2 regions of the Afipia sp. GW821-FHT04G03 genome follow, and region 2 is predicted to be linked to the other one. Evidence: predicted binding sites of a transcription regulator. Region 2 holds the regulator's gene; the other holds the start of a gene.

Region 1 (3,411 bases), 590 kb from region 2:
GATCTTCTCGCTGATCGTCTGCATCGCGACCTGGTACATGATCGAGCGGACGCGGCTTGGCGCATACCTGCGCGCCGCGACGGAAAATCCGACGCTGGTGCGCGCCTTCGGCATCAACGTGCCGCGCATGATCACGCTGACCTACGGCCTCGGCGTCGGCCTTGCGGCGCTGGCCGGTGTGCTGTCCGCGCCGATCAACCAGGTGCGCCCGCTGATGGGCGCGGATCTCATCATCGTCGTGTTCGCGGTCGTCGTGATCGGCGGCATGGGATCGATCATGGGCTCGATCATCACTGGCTTCACGCTCGGGGTGATCGAGGGTCTGACCAAGTATTTCTATCCCGAGGCATCCAACACCGTGGTCTTCGTGCTGATGGTGCTGGTGCTGCTTGTGAAGCCAACGGGACTGACGGGACGGGCGAACTGACATGGCAACAATCACCGACAACGCCGTTCCCGTGAAGGGCCGCACCGCCGACGAGATGATCGCCTTCGTCATCATGGCGGGGTTGCTGGCCATCGTGCCGCTGACGGGCATCTATCCTTACTTCGTGATGCAGGCATTGTGCTTTGCGCTGTTCGCCTGCGCTTTCAATCTTCTGATCGGTTACAGCGGCCTGCTGTCGTTCGGTCACGCCATGTTCCTCGGCACGGCGGGCTACGTGACCGCGCATGCGCTGAAGGTCTGGGGCGTGTCGCCCGAGATCGGTATCATTCTGGGTGTCGTTGCTTCATGCGCGCTGAGCGTCATCACCGGACTGATCGCCATCCGCCGGCAGGGCATCTACTTCGCGATGATCACGCTGGCGTTGTCGCAGTTGCTGTTCTTCATCTACCTTCAGACGCCCTTCACCCACGGCGAAGACGGCATCCAGGGCATTCCGCAGGGCATGATGTTCGGCATCTTCGACCTGTCGAAGGCGACGACGCTCTATTACGTGGTCCTCGTGATCTTCCTGCTCGGCTTCCTGCTGATCTACCGGGCCATCAACTCGCCGTTCGGCGAAGTCCTCAAATCGATCCGCGAGAACGAGCAGCGCGCCATCTCGCTCGGCTACAAGACCGACCAGTACAAGTTCCTGGCTTATGTCCTGTCCGGCAGCCTGGCGGGTCTTGCCGGTGCGGTGAAGGTGTTCGTGGCGCAGAACGCATCGCTGACCGACGTGCACTGGACCATGTCCGGCGAAGTCGTGCTGATGACGCTGGTCGGCGGGCTCGGCACCGTCTTCGGTCCCGTGGTCGGGGCCTTCGTGATCATCGCCATGCAGCAGTATCTGGCGGGCTTCGGGCAGTGGGTCACCGTGATCCAGGGCGCGATCTTCGTGATCTGCGTGCTGACCTTCCGCCGCGGCGTCATCGGCGAAATCGCTCATTTCTTCAAGCGATCGCTGTAACCCCAAGATCTTCCTGACCTTCTTCCCCGGATAAACCAGTGGATGACCGGCGCTTTGACGCTGGTCTTCCACTGTTGGCCCGCGAAACGGTTTATGACAGATAAGTGACATCTGCTGTCATGCCGGAGAACGATGATGCTTGGCTGGTTTCGTAGGTTGCTACCGAGGGAGGAACGGTTCTTCGATCTGTTCGCCCGGCACTCCCAATCGGTCGTGCTGGGTGCGGAGGCGCTCGAAGGGATGTTGCGCGGCGGCGAGGAAACGCCGGTCTATTGCCAGCGCGTCAATCAGTTCGAGAACGACGCCGATCAGGTCACCCGTGAAGTGCTCACGGCGGTACGGCGGACTTTCATCACGCCGTTCGATCGCGGCGACATCAAGAACCTGATCACCGCGATGGACGACGCGATCGACCAGATGCAGCAGACGGCGAAGGCCGTCATGCTATTCGAGGTGCGGATTTTCGAGCCGCCGATGCGCGAGATCGGCAGCATCCTCGTCCAGTGCGCGAACCTCGTCGGCCGCGCGTTGCCGCTGATGCAGGCGATGGGCGAGAACGTCACGACGCTGACGGCGCTGACCGAGGAAATCACGCGGCTCGAAGGCCGCGTCGACGACCTGAACGACATCGGTCTCAAGGAATTGTTCATCAAGCACCGCGACGGCAACACGATGGACTTCGTGGTCGGCGCTGAAATCTACAAGCATCTGGAAAAGGTCGCCGATCGCTTCGACGACGTGGCGAACGAAATCAACAGCATCGTGATCGAACAAGTTTAAGGTCAGGATCGCACAGTGGACGCCTCGCTCGCTTTCCCAATCCTGGTCGGGTTGATCATCGTCGCGCTGCTGTTCGATTTTCTGAACGGATTGCACGACGCCGCCAACTCCATCGCGACAATCGTGTCGACCCGTGTGCTGCGTCCGCAATACGCGGTGGCGTGGGCGGCGTTTTTCAACTTCATTGCGTTCGCGGTATTCGGACTTCACGTCGCGCAGACTATCGGCACCGGCATCATTCACCCCGAGGTGATCGACGCGCAGGTGATTTTTGCCGCGCTGATCGGTGCGATCGTCTGGAATCTGGTGACCTGGGGGCTCGGCATGCCCTCCAGCAGTTCGCACGCGCTGATCGGCGGATTGCTCGGCGCGGGCATGGCCAAGGCCGGACTTTCGGTCGCCGTGTGGGGCGGCCTGTCGAAGACGCTGCTTGCCATCGTGCTGTCGCCGCTGGTCGGCTTCCTGCTGGCGCTGGCGTTGACGGCCATCGTGTCATGGGCCTCGGTGCGGTCGACGCCGTTCGCCGTCGATCGCGCGTTCCGGATTCTGCAGTTCGTTTCGGCTTCGATGTATTCGCTCGGTCACGGCGGCAACGACGCGCAGAAGACCATGGGGATCATCGCGGTGCTGCTGTACTCGCAGGGCCATCTCGGCTCCGAATTCAGTGTGCCGTTCTGGGTGGTGCTGTCGTGTCAGGCGGCGATGGCGCTAGGCACACTGATGGGCGGCTGGCGCATCGTACGCACCATGGGGCTGCGCATCACCAAGCTCAATCCGATGCAGGGATTCTGTGCGGAGACCGGCGGAGCGGTGACGCTGTTCATGGCGACATGGCTCGGCGTGCCGGTGTCCACCACGCACACCATCACCGGAGCCATCGTCGGCGTCGGCACGGCTCGCCGCGCCTCCGCCGTACGCTGGAACGTGGCGAGCTCCATTGTGTGGGCGTGGATCTTCACGATCCCGGCCGCGGCGCTGGTCGCCGCCGCGACCTACTATGCGGTGACGCTGGCTGGCTGGCGCTGACGCGCGTTGGGCGTTACGCGACGACCTTGAGGCCGATGATTCCCGCGACCATCAGTCCGATGCAGACGAGCCTTACAACGGCGGCCGGTTCGCCCAGCAGCCAGATGCCGAGCAGGGCGGTTCCCACCGTGCCGATGCCGGTCCAGACCGCGTAAGCGGTGCCGACAGGCAAGGTCTTGAGCGAGAGGCCGAGCAGGGCGACGCTCGCGAT
Region 2 (3,411 bases):
ACGCATAATATGCAGCAGGCGGCGCGTGTGTCGGACAAGACCGCGTTCATGTATCTCGGCGAACTGGTTGAATTCGACGATACCAACAAGATCTTTACGTCGCCGACAGATCGGCGGACGCAGGATTACATCACTGGCCGTTTCGGCTGACGCGCATTTCGCGGGAGAGACAAATCATGGGTTCAGATCATACCGCCAAGGCGTTCGACGAAGACCTTCAGGAACTCAACCGGCTTGTCGCCGAGATGGGTGGCCTGGCTGAGCGACAGATCGTCGATTCTGTCGATGCGCTGATCCGGCGCGACGTTGCGCTGGGCAAGCGCGTCGTCGCCGCCGACGTCGAGATCGACAAACTGCAGCATCTGATCGAGGAGCGTGCCGTGCTGACCATCGCGCGCCGCCAGCCGATGGCGGTCGATCTGCGCGAGATCGTCGGTTCCTTGCGTGTTGCGACTGACCTCGAACGGATCGGGGATCTCTCGAAGAATATCGGCAAGCGTGTTTCGGCGTTGGACAGCGATTTTCACCCTTTGAAGCTGATCCGCGGCCTGGAGCACATGACCGATCTCGTGCAGTCACAGGTGAAATCAGTGCTCGACGCCTATGCGGCACACGATCTGCCGGCTGCGATGACGGTCTGGAAGGGCGACGAGGAGGTCGACGCGATCTGCACCTCGCTGTTCCGCGAGCTTCTGACCTACATGATGGAAGATCCGCGAAACATCGGGTTCTGTATTCACCTGATGTTCTGCGCCAAGAACATCGAGCGTATCGGCGATCACGCGACCAACATTGCCGAGACGGTTTTCTATATGATCGAAGGCCAGCAGATGCTCGATCAGCGCCCGAAGGGCGACATGACGAACTTTGCAACGGCCGCGTCAGGCAGCTAACTTGCAGGATGATGAATTGAAGGACCGCTCATGAGCGCCCGCATTCTTGTGGTCGAAGACGAAGAGGCGTTGACGACGCTGCTTCGTTACAATCTGGACGCCGAGGGTTACGACGTCGAGACCGTGGCCCGCGGCGATGACGCCGATACGCGGCTTAAGGAGCATATCCCAGATCTGATCGTGCTTGACTGGATGCTTCCCGGCCTGTCGGGAATCGAGCTTTGCCGCCGCCTGCGCGCGCGGCAGGAGACCAAGCAGATTCCGATCATCATGTTGACCGCGCGCGGCGAGGAAAGCGAGCGGGTGAGGGGACTTGCGACCGGCGCAGACGATTACATCGTCAAGCCGTTCTCGGTTCCCGAGCTGCTGGCGCGGGTCAAAGGCCTATTGCGGCGTGCAAGTCCCGAACGCCTTGCGACGGTTCTGGCGTTCGGCGACATCGAATTGGACCGCGACCGGCGTCGCGTTGCGCGTTCGGGCCGGCCGATCGATCTCGGCCCTACCGAATATCGCCTGCTGGAGTTCTTTCTTGAGCACCCAGGCCGCGTGTTTAGCCGGGAACAGCTGCTTGATGGCGTATGGGGACGCGACATCTACATCGACGAGCGCACGGTTGACGTACACATCGGTCGGCTGAGGAAGCTGCTGAACCTGGGCCGCGAGTCGGACCCTATCCGCACCGTCCGCGGCGCGGGCTACGCTCTCGATGATCGTTTCGCCAAGGCCGAGTGAGTTTGGTTCCGGTTCTTTCGCATTGCAGCGAAGTCACATTTTTGTGGCGGGCGGCATCCAAGTTTCGTGGCGCCAAAATCGAACTCCGTGGTAGCTTCGATGGTGATGATGGCACGAAGTCCGTCATGCAATGGGCAAGGAGACCGCAAATGGCCTGGAAGACCCCCAAGATTGTCGAAGTGCCGGTCGGCATGGAAATCAACATGTACGCCTGCGCGGCGCGCAAGTAAGCGGCATTCTCGTTATCAGGCTCGCGGCTAAGCGGTCCGGTTTGCGCTAGGAATTCCTTCATATGTGAAGGCTTTCCGGCGCGAGGCCGGGTTTTCTTGTGTCTGCGGCGCTGCCCCTTATGAGATCGAATCGAGGACGGAGCTCCCTCATGCGCGTCGTCGTTCTCGGGGCTGCGGCGGGCGGGGGCGTACCCCAGTGGAATTGTAACTGCGATGTCTGCCGCCTGGCGCGCAGCTCGCATCCGGAATTGCAGTCGACTCAGACATCGATTGCGGTCAGCGCCGACGGTGAGCACTGGTTTCTGGTCAACGCCTCGCCTGACTTGCGTCAGCAATTGATTTCGACGCCGCAGCTTCATCCCAAGGCCGGTCATCTGCGCCACAGTCCTGTCGCAGGCGTCATCCTGACCAATGGTGAGGTTGATGCCGTCGCCGGATTGTTGTCGATGCGCGAGGGCTCGCCTTTTTCGATCTACGCGCACCCACGTGTGCTCTCCATTCTCAAGTCGAACAGCATCTTCAACGTGCTCGATGAGACGCGCGTGCGGCGCGAGGCTGTCGAATTCGATAAACCGTTCGAACCGAAGCTTCCTGACGGCTCACCGTCTGGTCTCGAAATTCTTCCCTTTGCCGCGCCGGGCAAGCGCGCCTGGTATCTGGAAGGGGCAGCCTTTCCTATCGACGGCGATGAGGCGGGGGATACGCTCGGATTGCGGATCACTGACAAGGCAAGCGGGGAACATCTCTACTTTCTCGCAGCCTGCGCGGCGCTCACCCCCGATCTCAGGCAGCGCCTTCGCGGCGCGTCTCTGGTTTTCTTTGACGGTACGCTGTGGCGCGACGACGAATTGATCGCGGCCGGCCTTGGCACCAAAACCGGTCAACGCATGGGGCACATGGCCATTTCCGGTGAACAGGGCGTGATCGCCGGGCTTGAGGATCTCGGCATCGGGCGCAAGATTTTCCTGCACATCAATAATTCGAATCCGGTTCTGCTGCCGGGCGCCGCCGAGCGCGAAGCCGTGGAGCGCGCCGGCTGGCAAATTCCTTCGGATGGCACGGAGATCACCATTTGATCGCGACGAGCGTATTTGCATTGAAGACAGGTACGCCGCTTGCAAATGCGGAGGACCTTGAGGTTGCGCTGCGCGGTATCGGCGCGACGCGCTATCACAATCTGCATCCGTTTCACCGGTTGCTTCACGGCGGCAAGCTGAACAAGGGGCAGGTTCAGGCCTGGGCGCTCAACCGCTACTATTATCAGAGCTCCATTCCCATCAAGGACGCGGTGGTGATTTCGCGCTTTCGCGACCGCGATATTCGTCTCGAATGGCGACACCGCATCGAGGACCACGATGGCGACGTCGGCACCGAAGGGGGTATCGAGCGCTGGTTGAAGCTGACCGAAGGGCTCGGCCTCGATAGCGCTTATGTCGAATCCGCCGAGGGAATTCTGCCTGCTACGCGCTTCGCGGTGGATGCCTACGTCCATTTCGTTCGCGACAAGACGCCGTTGGAAGCCATTGCGTCCTCATTAACCGAACTTTTCGCGCCGA

What was found. Region 2 encodes PhoB, which activates phosphate uptake and scavenging genes when phosphate is short. Its sites were predicted from a motif close to TGTCATNNANCTGTCAT; they were not measured.
Region 1: a site for PhoB is predicted at 1,488-1,504, ahead of AC07UB_RS00965 (DUF47 domain-containing protein). Genes of this name have one in related genera too.

Annotation. Positions count from the first base shown of each region.
Region 1 covers NZ_JBWKSV010000001.1:185,690-189,100, forward strand. The annotation lists gene AC07UB_RS00955 (branched-chain amino acid ABC transporter permease) at 1-427, shown strand, start outside; gene AC07UB_RS00960 (branched-chain amino acid ABC transporter permease) at 429-1,394, shown strand; gene AC07UB_RS00965 (DUF47 domain-containing protein) at 1,530-2,174, shown strand; gene AC07UB_RS00970 (inorganic phosphate transporter) at 2,190-3,200, shown strand; gene sugE (quaternary ammonium compound efflux SMR transporter SugE) at 3,214-3,411, opposite strand, start outside.
Region 2 covers NZ_JBWKSV010000001.1:775,051-778,461, reverse strand. The annotation lists gene pstB (phosphate ABC transporter ATP-binding protein PstB) at 1-150, shown strand, start outside; gene phoU (phosphate signaling complex protein PhoU) at 177-893, shown strand; gene phoB (phosphate regulon transcriptional regulator PhoB) at 924-1,625, shown strand; gene pqqA (pyrroloquinoline quinone precursor peptide PqqA) at 1,775-1,855, shown strand; gene pqqB (pyrroloquinoline quinone biosynthesis protein PqqB) at 2,005-2,931, shown strand; gene pqqC (pyrroloquinoline-quinone synthase PqqC) at 2,928-3,411, shown strand, end outside.